2 regions of the Pseudarthrobacter sp. MDT3-1 genome follow, and region 1 is predicted to be linked to the other one. Evidence: riboswitches for the same ligand, from Rfam matches in the RefSeq annotation. Region 1 holds a riboswitch; the other holds the start of a gene.

Region 1 (7,378 bases):
CGGGCCGCTGGAGCCTCGGGACCTGCTGGACGCCGACGCCGTGTGGCTGATTTCCAGCATCAGGCTGCTCGCGCCGGTGAACCACATCGACGGCAAAGAAATCGGGACGCCTGCGGTGCAGAAGCAACTGACGGCCGAACTCAACGCATTGTTTGCCGCGATCCAGTAGGTTCCGGGATTCAGCAGTTTCCCGGATCCCGTAGTTTTCCGAAGTTCAGCAGGGAGGCCTCAAGCCATGGTGGTTCTCAGTGCAGGGATCCTGCTGTACCGGCAGGGAGCAGACGGGCTGGAAGTGTGGATAGCGCACATGGGGGGACCGTTCTGGGCCCGCAAACAAACCCAGTCCTGGTCGGTTCCCAAGGGCGAGTACCTTCCCGACGAGGAACCCCTGCTGGCCGCGCTGCGCGAGTTTGCCGAAGAAATCGGCACGCCGCCGCCAGCTGTTGCCTACTTCGAGCTGGGCGCGTTCAGGCAACCGTCGGGAAAGATCATCACGGTGTTCGCCGCGGAGTCTGACTTCCAGCCCGAAAGGATTGTGAGCAACACGTTCCCGCTGGAGTGGCCCAAAGGATCCGGCATCATCCAGGACTTTCCCGAGGTGGACGATGCCCGGTGGGTGACGGAATCCGAGGCCCGCAGCAAGCTGGTCAAGGGCCAGCTTCCGGTCCTGGACGCCCTCAGGGAGCATATTGAGCTGCCCTAAGTTGAACTACCGAGGCCCGGGCCGGGGATTACGGTGGCACTGCCCTGTTGGTCCGTCGCATAGGTCCGTATGGTTTGGTGCATGAACTCTTACGCGCAGCCGATCAACAAATTGACATTTGACGAATGCTGGGAATTACTGGCCGACGACACCCTGGGGCGGCTGGCCCTTGTAGTGGACGGCCATCCGGAGATCTTTCCGGTCAACTACGTCCTGGACCGCAGGAGCATCGTCTTCCGCAGCGCCGGTGGCTCCAAACTGTGGGGCGCCCAGGCGGACCGTCCCGCGGCGCTGGAGATCGATGGATACGATCCCCGCACGGAGGTGGCCTGGAGTGTGGTGGCGCGCGGAGACACCGAAGTGATCGAGGCCCAGGCTGACAAGGACGCCGTCGACGCCCTGCATCTGGAGCCCTGGCAGTCTGGACCCAAGAATTACTACATCCGGCTAACCCCACTTGCACTGACCGGCCGCCGCTTCCAGGTCACCAAACCGGACGTCTGGAACACCCGGTTGTCGGACCGCCGTCGTGCTTCCTTCGAATAGCGCGGGAGAGTTCTTGCTTAGCGATGCCCCGGCCTTTCTCGTCCCGGGGGTCCGGATCCGGCTGCTGCGGCGGAGTGACGCAGCCGGCCTGAGCGAGGCCTACCTACGGAACCGCCAGCACCTCGAGGCTTGGGAACCGGAGCGGGACGAAGCCTTCTTCGCTCCCAGGCATCAACTGGACATCATCCGGGCCAAGCTCGCCCAGCATTCCGTGGGCCAGGAAGTTCCGTGGGTGCTGGTGGACCACAACGATCCCGCTTGCATCGTCGGCGCCGTCACCCTCACCGGCATCGTCCGCGGGCCGTTCCTCAACGCCAACCTCGGGTACTGGGTTGATTCCACCCTCAACCGGCGGGGCATCGGATCTGCGGCGGTCCGCTTCGCCACTGACCATGCCCGGACAGAACTGGGCCTCCACCGGGTCCAGGCGGCAACGCTGCTCGACAATGAGCGCTCACGCAAGATCCTCAAACGCGCCGAGTTTCGGGAAATCGGCGTGGCGCCGCAGTACCTGAAGATCGCCGGCCGCTGGCAGGACCACCTACTCCACCAACTGCTCCTCCACGGCTGACGCGATCGCGGCCGAATCCACAGCGCCTGCGCCACCTCACCGGCCCTCACGGTTCGCCTAAGCTGGCCCCAAGCACTCCTGAATCCGCAACCGAAAGGCAGACCATGAGCAACGACGCTCACATCCCCGTCATCCTGGGCGGCGCACGGACCCCCTTCGGCAAGTTCCGCGGCAGCCTCTCCGGGCTCACCTCCAGCGAACTGGGTGCCCACGCCATCCGGAACGCTCTGGAACGGTCCGGGGTGGCGCCGGAACAGATCCAGGCCGTCATCGTAGGCCAGGTTATCCAGGCGGGCGCTGGCCAGGGACCCGCCCGGCAGGCCAGCCTCGCCGCGGGCATCGGCTGGGACGTGCCCACCGTAACCATCAACAAACTGTGCCTGTCCGGCCTCACCGCGGTGATCGATGCCGCCCGGATGATCCGCGCCGGCGAGGCTGATTTCATCGTGGCGGCGGGCCAGGAATCCATGACCAACGCCCCGCACCTGCTGCCCCGGCTCCGCGGCGGCGTGGCCATCGGCGATGCGCCGCTGCTGGATTCACTGAACTTTGACGGCCTGCAGGACCCCGTCTCAGGCGAACTGATGGGCTCCGCCACGGACGCCGGGAACGCCCGCCTGGGCATCAGCCGCGAGGACCAGGACGCCGTCGCCGCCCTTTCGCACCAGCGGGCGGAGGCCGCCCGGGCGGCCGGCATCCTGGCTGAGGAGATCGCTCCGGTGGAGGTCCCGCAGCGCCGGGGACCCGCCGTCGTGATTGATGCCGACGAAGGCATCCGCGCCGGCACCACCATCGAGACGCTGGCGGCACTGAAGCCCGCCTTCTCCAAGGATCCGGCGGCCACCATCACCGCCGGTTCTGCCTCCCCGCTGTCAGACGGCGCCGCCGCAGTGGTAGTGGCCAGCAAGGCAGCAGCGGAAGCGGCCGGCCTGAGCTGGATCGCGGAAATCGGCAGCCACGGCCAGACCGCCGGACCGGATGGATCCTTGCATTCCCAGCCGTCCCGCGCCATTGAGCGGGCGCTGAAACTCGAAGGGATGACCATTGACGACGTGGACCTCATTGAGATCAACGAAGCCTTCGCCTCAGTGGTGCTGCAGTCCGCCACGGACCTGGGGATCGACGCGGACAGGATCAACACCGACGGCGGCGCCATCGCCCTGGGCCACCCGGTGGGCGCCTCGGGGGCCCGCCTGGTCCTGCATCAGGCACTCGCGCTGAACCGGCGCGGCGGCGGGACAGGCGTGGTTGCGTTGTGCGGCGGCGGCGGCCAGGGCGACGCCCTGATCCTCAAAGCCTGACGCCAGGGTCAGGCTCCGGGTCCAAGGATCACCAGCGGCACCAGGCGTTCCGCGCACGAAACCCGGACAAGTTCCGCCGGCCCCTGAGCCGCCCGGTTGTTCACCCCTGTGTCGTCGCACCAGTCCAGGTTGTACGGGTAAGCGGTGACCCCGGCCTTCCCGGGAGCCACGCCAGCCGGGACGGTGAACACGAAAGTGAAGCCGCCGTCGTCGGACATGGGAGCGAGCTCTTCCAGCACCGCGGTGCCGGTCGCATCCTTGACCGTCACCTGGACCTGCGCGTCGGTGCCGTAGCGGGCATCGCAAGTGGTATCCGGGGCGCTGACGGTGATCTGGTCGCCGGGTTTGGCGGCGGCAGGCGAGACGGAAAACTCCGGCGGCATGCAGGGCGCCGGCGCGAAAATGCTCCGGCAGCTTGTCACCCCCACCAGCACCGGCACGGCGCACAGCGTCACGGCCAAAACGCGCGCCCAGGCGCCCGTCAAAGAACGCCCTCGAATGTTCCCCATGACCCGATTGTCCCGTCGGCGCCGGCGTTACGGAAGCACGGCGGGGTCACGGAAGCACGCGATGGTTACGGAACATGACGTCGGCGGCGGTGCGGCCGGGCGGGCCGGATGTTACGTTTTTGGGGAGTAATGAGAACCGGCGCCAAGCCCTGACTGGCCGGTCGGCAACCCTCCCTTTCGCGGCGGGGTGCCTCAGGTGAATACTCGGCATATCGACCCATTCGAGCTGCAAGCGTGAAAGAAGGAGTTCCGTCGTGTCTGACGCACCCGCCCCTGCCCCCGCCCCCGCCCCCGCCCCCGAAGAGAAACTGTCGTACCGGCTTGTCACCGGGCCGGATGACAGGTCTTTCTGTGAACGGATTTCCACTGCCCTGGCCGAAGGGTATGTCCTGCACGGCAGCCCGGCCGCGACGTCCAACGGCGGCGTTGTGATTGTTGCGCAGGCACTCATCCTCCCGTCGGCCATCGCCACCGCTGATGCCGCCGTCGCCTCCGCCGTGGATGACCTCGATTTCGACGGCGAGGGCCACGCATGAGCTACGCCGGAGACCTCACCCCGCAGCAGGCCTGGGCCAAACTCGAACAGGGCGCCATTCTGGTGGATGTCCGGACCGAAGGTGAATGGGCCCACATCGGCATCCCGGACACGAAGGCCACGGACAACGATCCCCTGTTCATCCCGTGGACGTTCCCGGGTGGCATCCCGAACCGGGATTTCATCACCGACCTGACGCAGCAGGCCCCGGTGGACGACGGCACTGAACTGGTGTTCCTCTGCCGCTCGGGCCAGCGCTCCATCGCCGCCGCCATCGCCGCGACGCAGGCCGGTTTCACCTCCTACAACGTCCTGGAGGGTTTCGAGGGCGAGCCGGACCGCTACGGCGAGCGCACCGTCAACGGCTGGAAGAACCGCGGCCTGCCCACCAATCTGGGAATAGCCAAGTGACCTTCAACCCAGACGCCGCCAGCTGGAGCGCCGAGACGCAGGCGGTGCGCGGCGGGCTGGACCGCACCAACTTCCAGGAGACCACCGAGCCGGTCTTCCTGAACTCGGGCTTCGTCTACGAGTCCGCTGCCGCCGCCGAGCGCGCCTTCACCGGCGAGGACGAACGCTTCGTCTACTCCCGGTACGGCAACCCGTCCGTAGCCACATTCCAGGAACGCCTCCGCCTGCTCGAAGGCACCGAAGCGTGCTTTGCGACGGCGTCGGGCATGTCAGCGGTGTTCACAGCCCTGGGCGCCCTGTTGGCGGCCGGGGACCGCGTGGTTGCCGCGCGCTCCCTGTTCGGGTCCTGCTTTGTGATCCTGAACGAGATCCTGCCGCGCTGGGGCGTGGAAACCGTGTTTGTTGACGGCCCGGATCTTGAGCAATGGCGCGTCGCGCTGTCGGAGCCCACCACGGCCGTGTTCTTCGAGTCGCCCTCCAACCCGATGCAGGAAATCGTGGACATCGCCGCGGTCAGCGAGCTGGCACACGCCGCCGGGGCCACCGTCGTCGTCGACAATGTCTTTGCCACTCCCCTGCTGCAGCGCTGCGGCCAGCTGGGTGCGGACGTGATTGTGTACTCCGGCACAAAGCACATCGACGGCCAGGGACGTGTCCTGGGCGGCGCCATCCTGGGCACCAAGGAGTTCATCGACGGCCCGGTCAAGCAGCTCATGCGGCACACCGGCCCGGCCCTCTCCGCGTTCAACGCCTGGGTGCTCACCAAGGGCCTCGAAACGATGGCGCTGCGCGTGAACCACTCCTCCGCGTCCGCGCTGCGGCTGGCCGAATGGCTCGAACAGCAGCCGGCCGTCAGCTGGGTCAAGTACCCGCTGCTGAAATCTCACCCGCAGTACGAGCTCGCCGCCAAGCAGATGAAGGCCGGCGGCACCGTCCTCACGTTGGAACTTGCGACGACGGGTGGCCGCTCCGGCAAGGAAGCCGCCTTTGCGCTGCTGGACGCCTTGCGGATCATCGACATCTCCAACAACCTGGGCGACGCGAAGTCCCTCATCACCCATCCGGCCACCACGACGCACCGCGCCATGGGCCCCGAGGGCCGCGCCGCGATCGGGCTCAGCGATGGCGTGGTGCGGCTGTCCGTGGGCCTGGAGGACGTGGACGACCTCATCGGCGACCTGGAGCAGGCCCTGAAGCACATCTAGGTCTGGTTGGCCTGGTTCTGATTGGCGCGAAGGAACAGTTGAGGCCCTGTTTCTTGCGTCTTTCGGGGCCTCAACTGTCCCTTCGCGCCGGGAGGCCGTGACGTATGAACGCACACCGGGACTGGGGCCGGCTGCTTTCCAACATCCCGCTGCCCGAGCAGAACCTGGCGGGAATCGCCGTCGGCGTGGTCCTTCAGCGTTTGATGCCGCTCCGGCTCGGCGGGCCACACTTTCTGGTACGGACCATCGGCGCTGCATCGTTGGCGGCGGGTGGCGCAATCGTCAGCTGGGCGTTGCTGGCTGCCCGGAACACCCGGTTGTCCCGGCCCGATGCGTTGCTAACCGCCGGGCCGTATGCGCACTCGCGGAACCCGATGTACGTGGGCTGGGCCCTGGCGCACCTGGGAATTGGGCTGCTGCGCGATGATCTCTGGATGGTGGCGGCCCTCCCGGTGGCTTCCGTCGCAGTGCACCGCGGGGTGCTTGGAGAAGAGGCGATCCTGGCGGCGTCGTTTCCGGTGGAGTTCAGCCAGTACCGCTTGTCTGTTCCCCGGTACGTGCCTCGTCTTCGCCGTGGATGGCGAGCCGGACGGCCACTTCATCCCCGTCGCTGATGCCCGCCGCGTCCCGGACAGCCTTCTTGACGGGCAACAGGTAGGAGCGGCTTTTGCTGTCCGGAAAGACCGAGGTCTGCCAGGTGCAGCCGGAGATTTCCGCCGTGACTCTGACCGAGCCGAAGCCCTTCCGGAACACCGCTGCCTCCTCCCGGAGGTCGTCGGCGACCTCCACCGGGAGGGTCAGAAAGTGCCAGCCGGATTCGTCGGGATAGCGCCACAGTTCGGCCCGGAATGAGTACAACGACGTCACGGCCTGAGTATGGCATGCCGCGTTGCCGGACGCATCCCCTGTGGGGGCCCGGCCACGCGAACGGCGGGTGAGGCGAACGCCCGCTCAGGCGCCTGGCTGGCCGCCTGGCTGGCGCAGCTGCCGGGAGGCCGTCTCCCGGACGGCGGCGGTCAGCTGGTTGAGCACCGGGGAGTCGATTTTCCAGCGCTGCCAGTACAAGGACACGTCAACGGGGCTCGCGGAGGCCAGCTCCACGAGGGCGCCGCTGCGGAGGTCTGCCAGGCACTGTTGCTCCGGCAGCAGCCCCCATCCCAGTCCCAGCCGGATGGCCTGGGCGAACTCGGCCGACGACGGCACATAGTGCCGCGGCGCGGTCAGTTCCGCGCCGGTCATCGTGCGGAAGAACCCGTCCTGCAGGTCATCCTTTCGGTCAAAGTCCACCACCGGGGCCTGGCTCCCTGCAACAAGTTCAGGCCCGTCGGGCCACCAGCGCCGGAGGTAGCCGGGACTTGCCACCGCACGGTACCGCAGGGAACCCAGCGGTTCCACACTGCAGCCCTGGACCGGTTCCGGCGTTGCGGTAACCGCGGCCATCACCGATCCGGTCCGCAGGAGCTGGGTGGAATGCTGCTCGTCCTCCCTGCGCAGTTCGAAGCAAGCGCCGAGGTCCGGCGGAAGATTTGCCAGCGCAGGCATGAACCAGGTGGAGAGTGAGTCCGCGTTCACCACCAAGGGAATGGGCGCCGTCGGG
Region 2 (7,378 bases), on a different contig from region 1:
GCCGCGCTAAACCCCTGGTGGGTGCCCGGCGCGGCCGCAGAGCAACTCTGCAAGGATGGAGCCATGGCAGCACACTACGACGTCCTGATTGTGGGCGGCGGCATCGCCGGCCTGTCCCTGGCCTCCGCGCTCGCGGGCAGCTGCAGCGTGGCGCTGGTGGAAGCGGAGCAGGAGCTGGCGTACCACACGTCCTCCCGCTCCGCCCGCCAGCTTATTCCGAGTTACGGCCCTGAGGTGGTCCAGGAACTCACGGTCCGGACCCTGGAGCTGATGGCGGCCCGGGACGCGCAACTGCCCGAACCTGTCCTGACGCCGCGGAGTTTTATGCTCATCGGCACCGAGGAGTCCGTCCGCGCCGAGGCCAGCGGCCACATGAGTCCCATCACGCATGACCGGGCACTGGAGCTTTGCCCTGCGCTGGTCCCCGGGGCTTTCTCCGCCGCCGGCCTGGACACCGGATCCTTCGGCTGCAACGCCCCGCTGCTGCTGGCCGACCACCGGCAGCGTGCAGAAGCCGCCGGCGCCGACATCATCACTGGGGCCCGCGTACATTCCGCCCAGCGGCTGGGCTCGGGCTGGGAGATCGGCGCCGGGCAGGAAGCTTTCGAAGCCGGGGTGCTGGTCAACGCGGCGGGCGCCTGGGCTGATGAAATCGCGGTGATCAGCGGGGTGGAGAAACTTGGGCTGCAGCCGTACCGGCGCACTGCGGCAGTTGTCGACGTCAAACGTCCCTTGCCCGAGCACAGCCCCATGGTGGCGGCAGCGGACAATTCGTTCTACTTCCGCCGCGAGGGGGAGCACGTGCTGATCTCGCCGTCGGAAACGGTGCCCAGCGGACCGGAGGACGCCCGGCCGCGGCCCGGCGATATCGAGCGGCTGATCGTGAGGCTCAACCAGCTGACCACGTTGGGAATCCGCGGAGTACGGAGCGCGTGGACGGGGCTCCGGACCGAGGCAGCCGACGGCGTCCCGGTAGCCGGTTTCGACGCCGAAGCCCCAGGGTTCTTCTGGCTTGCCGGTCAGGGCGGTTACGGTTTCCAGACCTCATCGGCCATGGCGGAGCTCGCCGCCGCGCAAATCCTGGCAGGACAGGGCGCCGGGCACAGCGCCGGGCACAGTTCCGGCGCGGCCCACCATCCGGCATCCCGGACAGCGGAGGCGCTGGCCGCCGCGCGCTGGTCCATCCGGCGCTGAACAATGGAACCTATGAGCACCCTGATCACCAATATCGCCGAGCTGATGACCCAGGACCTGGAACACCGCGTCCTTAGGAATGCCGCCGTGGTGATCGAGGGCGAACGGATCGCCTGGCTCGGTTCCGCCGCGGATGCGCCGGCGGCCGATGACGCCGTGGACGCCGGCGGCCGGGCCGTGCTGCCGGGCTGGGTGGATTCGCACACGCACCTGGTCTTCGCCGGCGACCGCACTGCGGAGTTCGAGGCGCGGATGGCAGGGGAGTCGTATTCGGCCGGCGGCATCGCCGTAACCATGGACGCCACCCGGCGGGCCTCCGATTTCGACCTCACCCGGCTGGCGATGGCGCGCGTGTCCGAGGCCGTATCGCAGGGCACCACCTACGTCGAAACCAAGACCGGGTACGGGCTGGACATTGAGCACGAGGCCCGGATCGCCCGGATCGCCTCCACCGTCGCAGACGAAGTCACCTACCTGGGCGCCCACCTGGTACCCGCGGGCACCGATGCGGAGGCCTACACCGACCTCGTCTGCGGGCCCATGCTTGACGCCGTCCGGCCCTACGTCCGGTGGGCGGACGTGTTCTGCGAGGAAGGAGCCTTCAACGTCGAGCAGTCCCGCCGTGTGCTGGAGGCGTGCCGGGCCGCCGGGCTGGGGATCCGCGTCCACGGCAACCAGCTCGGCGAGGGTCCCGGCGTGCAGCTCGCGGTGGAACTCGGGGCAGCCAGCGTGGACCACGTGAACTACCTGTCGGCCCGTGATGTGGCGGCGCTGGCGGAAAGCTGGTCCGCCTGGAATCCGGACACAGGCACGGGGGACCGCGGCACCGTCGCAACCTGCCTCCCCGCGTGCGATCTTTCCACCCGGCAGCCGCTGGCCCCGGGGCGCGAACTGTTGGACGCCGGGGTGCAGGTGGCGCTGGCCTCCAACTGCAACCCGGGTACGTCCTACACCAGCTCCATGGCGTTCAACGTGGCTACGGCCGTCCTGCAGATGCGCCTGAGCGTCCACGAAGCGGTGCGTGCCGGAACCTATGGAGGCGCGCTGGCGCTGCACCGGGAGGCAGGGCACGACGCCGACGGCGTACGGGCGGTGGGTTCGCTCGCCGTCGGGCACCGGGCAGACCTGCACATGCTCAACGCCCCCTCCGCCACGCACCTCGCCTACCGCCCGGGCATGCCGCTGACGTACGGTGTGTGGCGGGCCGGTGCGCGGGCACGGTAGCCAGACTCCGATTTGTTGACGCAAAATGATTGTTACGAACTGTTATGATCAGATAACGTCATATTCTGGTGACTGTTTGATCGCTGAGAGGCCCCCATGACCCGCACTGACCGCTTGACGGCCATCCTCAATATCCTCGCCAAAACCGGCCAGGTGGAGGTGGAAGAAATCGTGGGCACGCTGGGTGTATCGCCGGCCACGGCACGGCGTGATCTGGACAGCCTGGCCAAGCGACGGCTGCTGACCCGCACCCGGGGCGGAGCCACCACCGGCGCCCTGGCGTACGACCTCCCCGGCCGGTACAACCGTGACGACCACGCCGAAGCCAAGGAACAGATTGCCCAGGCGGCTTCGGCGCTCATTTCACCCGGCGCGGTGATCGGGCTTTGCGGCGGCACCACCAGCACGGCCCTCGCGCAGATCCTGGCAACGCGGGAGGACCTCAACGCTCCCGCCAACCAGCCCACCCTGACGGTGGTTACCAACGCCATCAATATCGCTGCGCAGTTGGCTGTCCGCCCCAACATCAAAGTCATGGTGACCGGCGGCATCCTGAACCCCCGCTCCTACGAACTGGTGGGCCCGTACACCGACATCATCATGCAAAAGGTGGTCATGGACATCGCCTTCATCGGCGTCAATGGCATCGACCCCGAGGTAGGCCCCACCAACACGGGGGAGGGTGAAGCGTCAGTGAATGCCCTGCTGGCCAGCCGGGCCCGGGTTTCCTATGTCCTGGCCGACTCCTCCAAAGTTGGCGTCAGAGCCTTCGCCACCATGGACGGCTACGCGTTCAACCGCCTGATCACCGACTCCGGTATCTCCGCGGAGGACAAGGCAGCGTTCGAAGCCAACGGCACCGAAGTGATCGTGGCTCCGCACTAAGTGACCAGCAACAACCCCTAAAAGATCATCGGCGGCGCATCCAGGACGGTCTCGTCCACCCGGCGGTCCACCCACTGGCTGAACGGAATATCGAGTTCGTACTTGCCCAGGTCGGTGCGCAGAAGGGTCCGCACCGCGGCATTGTCCGGGTTGTTGAGTGATTCGAAATACTCCACCGACCAGTGGAACCAGCGCATGCAGAACAGCCGCATGGTGAGCCCGTGGGTCACCAGCAAGGTGTTGGGGGCGTAGTCCGGCTTAGACCAGTGGCGATACAGCGTCTCCATGAACGACGAGATCCGGTCGTAGACGTCGGAGCCGGATTCGCCTTCCCGGAACCGGTAGAAGAAATGGCCGTAGGCGTTGCGGAGTTCCTTCTGGTCCTCGATATCGCCGGTGATCTGAAAATTGGCCCAGTCCTGCTCACGGAGGCGTGGCTCTTCGATCACCCGTTCCGTGAGGCTGCCAAGGTTGAGTGCCTCCAGGGTCTGGTGCGCCCGCAGGTACGGCGATACATAAACGCAGACCTGGCGGCCGTCCAGCTCGCGGCGGATCCGTTCGCCGGCCGCCGTGGCCTGCGCCAGGCCCAGGGGAGTCAACGGAATCCGGTAGTCCGGGACCCTGTTGTAGATGGACGTATCGACATTGGCCGCGGACTGGCCGTGCCGGATCATGAAGATTTTCCCTGGCGCGCTCATAAGCCCCAAGCATAGGTGCCGCCCCGAGGATGCTCTCTCACTTTTGGTGCGTTTTCGGCGGACGCTCTCTCACTTTGGTCAGCCCCGGCGAGCTGGCCACCCCCGAATCAGCGAAGAACCAGAAACTAAAGGCAAGATGGAACCATGTTGGTTCCCTCCCGCCGTCGGCTGCGGATTGAAGTCTGGATTGTGCTGGGTCTGTCCCTGGGGCAGTCCGCCGTCTACTCGGTGGTGCAGCTGCTGGACAAGATGACGCGTGCACCGCTGGCCGAAGGCACGTCCACGCTGAACCGGTCACAGAGCCCCCGCGAATACTTCGATCTCACCTACCAGCTGCTGGACATCATTTTCGCCCTCGTGCCCGTGCTGCTGGTCATCTACTTCCTTACGGACCAGCGGCAATCCGGCGCCGGAGTGAGCCCCCAAGGCTGGTCCGCCTTCCGGAAGCTGGGGTTCAACTTCGCCCGGCCGGGCCGTGACCTGCTGCAGGGCTTTGGCCTCGCGGCGCTGATCGGGATCCCGTCGCTGGGCCTCTACGCAGCGGGACGTGCCCTGGGGATCACCACCGCCATCATCCCCAGCGCGCTCGACTCATACTGGTGGACGGTTCCCGTCCTGATCCTGTCCGCGCTGCGGCACGCCATCGTGGAAGAAGTCATTGTGGTGGGTTACCTCCTGGACCGCTTCGGCAAGTTCGGCTGGAGCATGCCCCTGGCCATCTTCACTAGCTCGATGCTCCGCGGCAGCTACCACCTTTATCAAGGCTTCGGGCCGTTCATCGGCAACGCAGTGATGGGTGTGGTCTTCGCCTGGCTCTACACAAAGACCAAACGGGTGATGCCGCTGGTTATCGCACACGCGCTGCTGGACATCGTTGCCTTCGTTGGCTTCAGCCTCTTTGGCAGGGCTGTGGGCCTGGGCTAAGGGGGTTTGTCCGGCTCAGGTCCAGCTTAAAAGGATTCGGCCGCCATCGGTGGGTGGCATCATTGGCACCCGCTGATGGCGGCCGAAGCTATTGAACGTGCAATCAGATGGTGACTGCTCCGGTAGCGGTTTCGAAGGTTACTGACAGGATGCCCGGGGTTCCATGCGGAGCCACCCAGTCAACGGCCACATCCTCCAGCGGCTTCTCGACGGGCTCGCCCAGCCATTCCGTCACGCGTTCGGCGGAACCGGCTATGGTCAGGCAGCTCATCTTGACGTTGCTCTCATAGGCGTTGGACGGGTGCAAGGCGGGGTCACCCTCCCACTTGAGCATGTACGGGACCTGAGGGTCCGCGATCAGGCCCAGGATGCCGATCTGCTTCCAGACCAGCTCGCGGCCGTCCGGGAACTTGCGGTTGCCGTTGACGGCGGCACGGCCCAGGCGGTCTTCGAACGGAGCGAGGTCGTCCACTTCGACGCACCAGCCCATCCAGCCGCCGCCGGCTTCGGATCGGGCCCGGACAGCCTGCCCGAAGGGAGCCTTGTCCGATGCCGGGTGGTTCAGGACCTCCACGACTTCCAGGTATTTATGGCCCGCGAGGGGAATAATCATGTTCCGGGTTCCAAACCGGGGGTGCACGCCACCCTTCACGGCTTCAACGCCAAGGGCGGACGAGATACGTTCGGTGGTGGCAACGAGGCCATCTTGTTCACAGGCGTAAGAGACGTGATCCATGCGCATGCCATCATCTTGGCACTTTGTGATCCGGCTCTCAGCTAAGGGTAGCCTTACCGGAATCCTGATGCGTCAGGAGTGGACATTTCCGGGCGGCCAAGGGTGCGGCGGAGCCCAACAAAGACGCGGCAGGCCAGCCGCAGTAGGGCTCCCGCGAAGTCACAACCAGTCACACGCTTAGCAATAGACCGGGGCTGTTCGTACACTCGAAGCAGGTCATGAGTGCCAGCGACAGCCCCGGCTTGCTGGCCGGCAACCCTCTTTTGCGGCGGGGTGCCCCGGGTGAGGACCTGGCCTGCCGGTCAATTGACGGTGGGCAAGCGCGTAGAAAAGGTCCTTCCATGACGATTACGATTTCCCGTACCGCAGAACCCGGGAACGGTGTGGTCCGTTACGCCAGTATTGGCGGACTCGAGCTCGAAGCCGGCGGATACCTCCCGGAAGTCACCCTCGGCTATGAAACGTGGGGAACCCTCAACGCGGACGGCTCCAACGCCGTCCTGATTGAGCACGCCCTGACCGGAAGCACACACGTGACGCGCGGCGACAGCGACGAGCCCGGCTGGTGGGAACAGCTGGCCGGGCCGGGTGCGCCGGTGGACACGGACCGGTTCTTTGTGGTCTCCATCAACATCGTGGGCGGCTGCTACGGCTCCACTGGGCCGTCCTCGGATGCCCCGGACGGCAAGCCGTGGGGGTCCCGCTTTCCGTTGGTAACGCTGCGGGACACCACCGCGGCCGAGGCCAGGCTGGCTGACCAGCTGGGAATCCCGAGCTGGTACGCCGTGCTGGGCGGTTCCATGGGCGGCGCGCGGGCCCTGGAATGGGCGGTCACCTATCCGGAACGGGTTCAGCGGTGCGCCGTTATCTCGATCGGTGCCGCCAGCACCGCCGAACAGATCGCATTCGCCCAGGCGCAGACGCTCGCCATCCGCCAGGACAGCAATTTTAACAACGGCGACTACTACGGCGGTCCGCTGCCGGAGGACGGACTGGCCCTGGCACGGCGCATCGCGCACATCACCTACCGCTCCGCCGAGGAATTCCATGGCCGCTTCGGCCGGTCGGCCCAGCACCCCGAATCGCCGTTCCAGGCGGCAGCGCTGGGGGAGCGGGGCCGCTACCAGGTGGAAAGCTACCTGGACCACCAGGGCAAAAAGCTGGTGCGGCGCTTTGATGCCAACAGCTACATCGCCATCACCGACGCCCTGATGAGCCACGACGTCTGCCGCGGGCGGGGCTCGCTGAACGAGGCCTTGGGCCGGGCCACTGCCAGGTTCTTCGTGGCTGCGGTGGACAGCGACCGGCTGTACTTCCCGTCCCAGTCCCGTGAACTGGCTGACGCGCTCCCCGGCGACGTGGACGTGCACGTTATTGAGGCCCCGATCGGCCACGACGGCTTCCTGACCGAGATCGGCCAGCTCGGCGTCCAGCTCCGAGACACGTTCCTGATCTAAGCGCCAGGGGACACTTGAGCCCCTGCCCTTAAACGCGAGAGGACACTTGAGGCCCTGGAATCAGGGCCTCAAGTGTCCTTTCGCGCTGACTAAGCGATCAGCCGTTCATGATGTCGGAGCGGCGCTTCATGTAGTCCTCCATGGCCAGCTCGCCGTTGCTGTACTGCTGGTCGAGTTCGGCCAGCTTGCGGGCACGGTATCCCTGCGGGCCCGACGGCGGCAGGGGAATGCCGGGGGCGGCAGGCTGCTGCGGTGCTTCC

What was found. A riboswitch is a leader RNA that binds a small molecule or an ion and turns the genes downstream of it on or off. The one in region 1 is predicted to bind S-adenosylmethionine.
Region 2: it holds a riboswitch for S-adenosylmethionine, as region 1 does, so the genes downstream of both, metX (homoserine O-acetyltransferase MetX) here and ACX80X_RS04790 (DUF1737 domain-containing protein) in region 1, are expected to answer to the same signal.

The regions. Positions count from the first base shown of each region.
Region 1 covers NZ_JBTNDX010000004.1:174,235-181,612, forward strand. The annotation lists gene ACX80X_RS04760 (aminodeoxychorismate lyase) at 1-169, shown strand, start outside; gene ACX80X_RS04765 (NUDIX domain-containing protein) at 236-703, shown strand; gene ACX80X_RS04770 (pyridoxamine 5'-phosphate oxidase family protein) at 785-1,249, shown strand; gene ACX80X_RS04775 (GNAT family N-acetyltransferase) at 1,263-1,820, shown strand; gene ACX80X_RS04780 (acetyl-CoA C-acetyltransferase) at 1,925-3,121, shown strand; gene ACX80X_RS04785 (hypothetical protein) at 3,130-3,630, opposite strand; SAM riboswitch class IV at 3,756-3,871, shown strand; gene ACX80X_RS04790 (DUF1737 domain-containing protein) at 3,885-4,166, shown strand; gene ACX80X_RS04795 (rhodanese-like domain-containing protein) at 4,163-4,576, shown strand; gene ACX80X_RS04800 (O-succinylhomoserine sulfhydrylase) at 4,573-5,781, shown strand; gene ACX80X_RS04805 (methyltransferase family protein) at 5,985-6,395, shown strand; gene ACX80X_RS04810 (DUF1905 domain-containing protein) at 6,307-6,648, opposite strand; gene ACX80X_RS04815 (LysR family transcriptional regulator ArgP) at 6,733-7,378, opposite strand, start outside.
Region 2 covers NZ_JBTNDX010000001.1:158,422-165,799, reverse strand. The annotation lists gene ACX80X_RS00820 (NAD(P)/FAD-dependent oxidoreductase) at 64-1,194, shown strand; gene hutI (imidazolonepropionase) at 1,207-2,418, shown strand; gene ACX80X_RS00810 (DeoR/GlpR family DNA-binding transcription regulator) at 2,515-3,303, shown strand; gene ACX80X_RS00805 (histidine phosphatase family protein) at 3,321-4,001, opposite strand; gene ACX80X_RS00800 (CPBP family intramembrane glutamic endopeptidase) at 4,146-4,925, shown strand; gene ACX80X_RS00795 (VOC family protein) at 5,029-5,667, opposite strand; SAM riboswitch class IV at 5,876-5,990, shown strand; gene metX (homoserine O-acetyltransferase MetX) at 6,003-7,118, shown strand; gene ACX80X_RS00785 (hypothetical protein) at 7,216-7,378, opposite strand, start outside.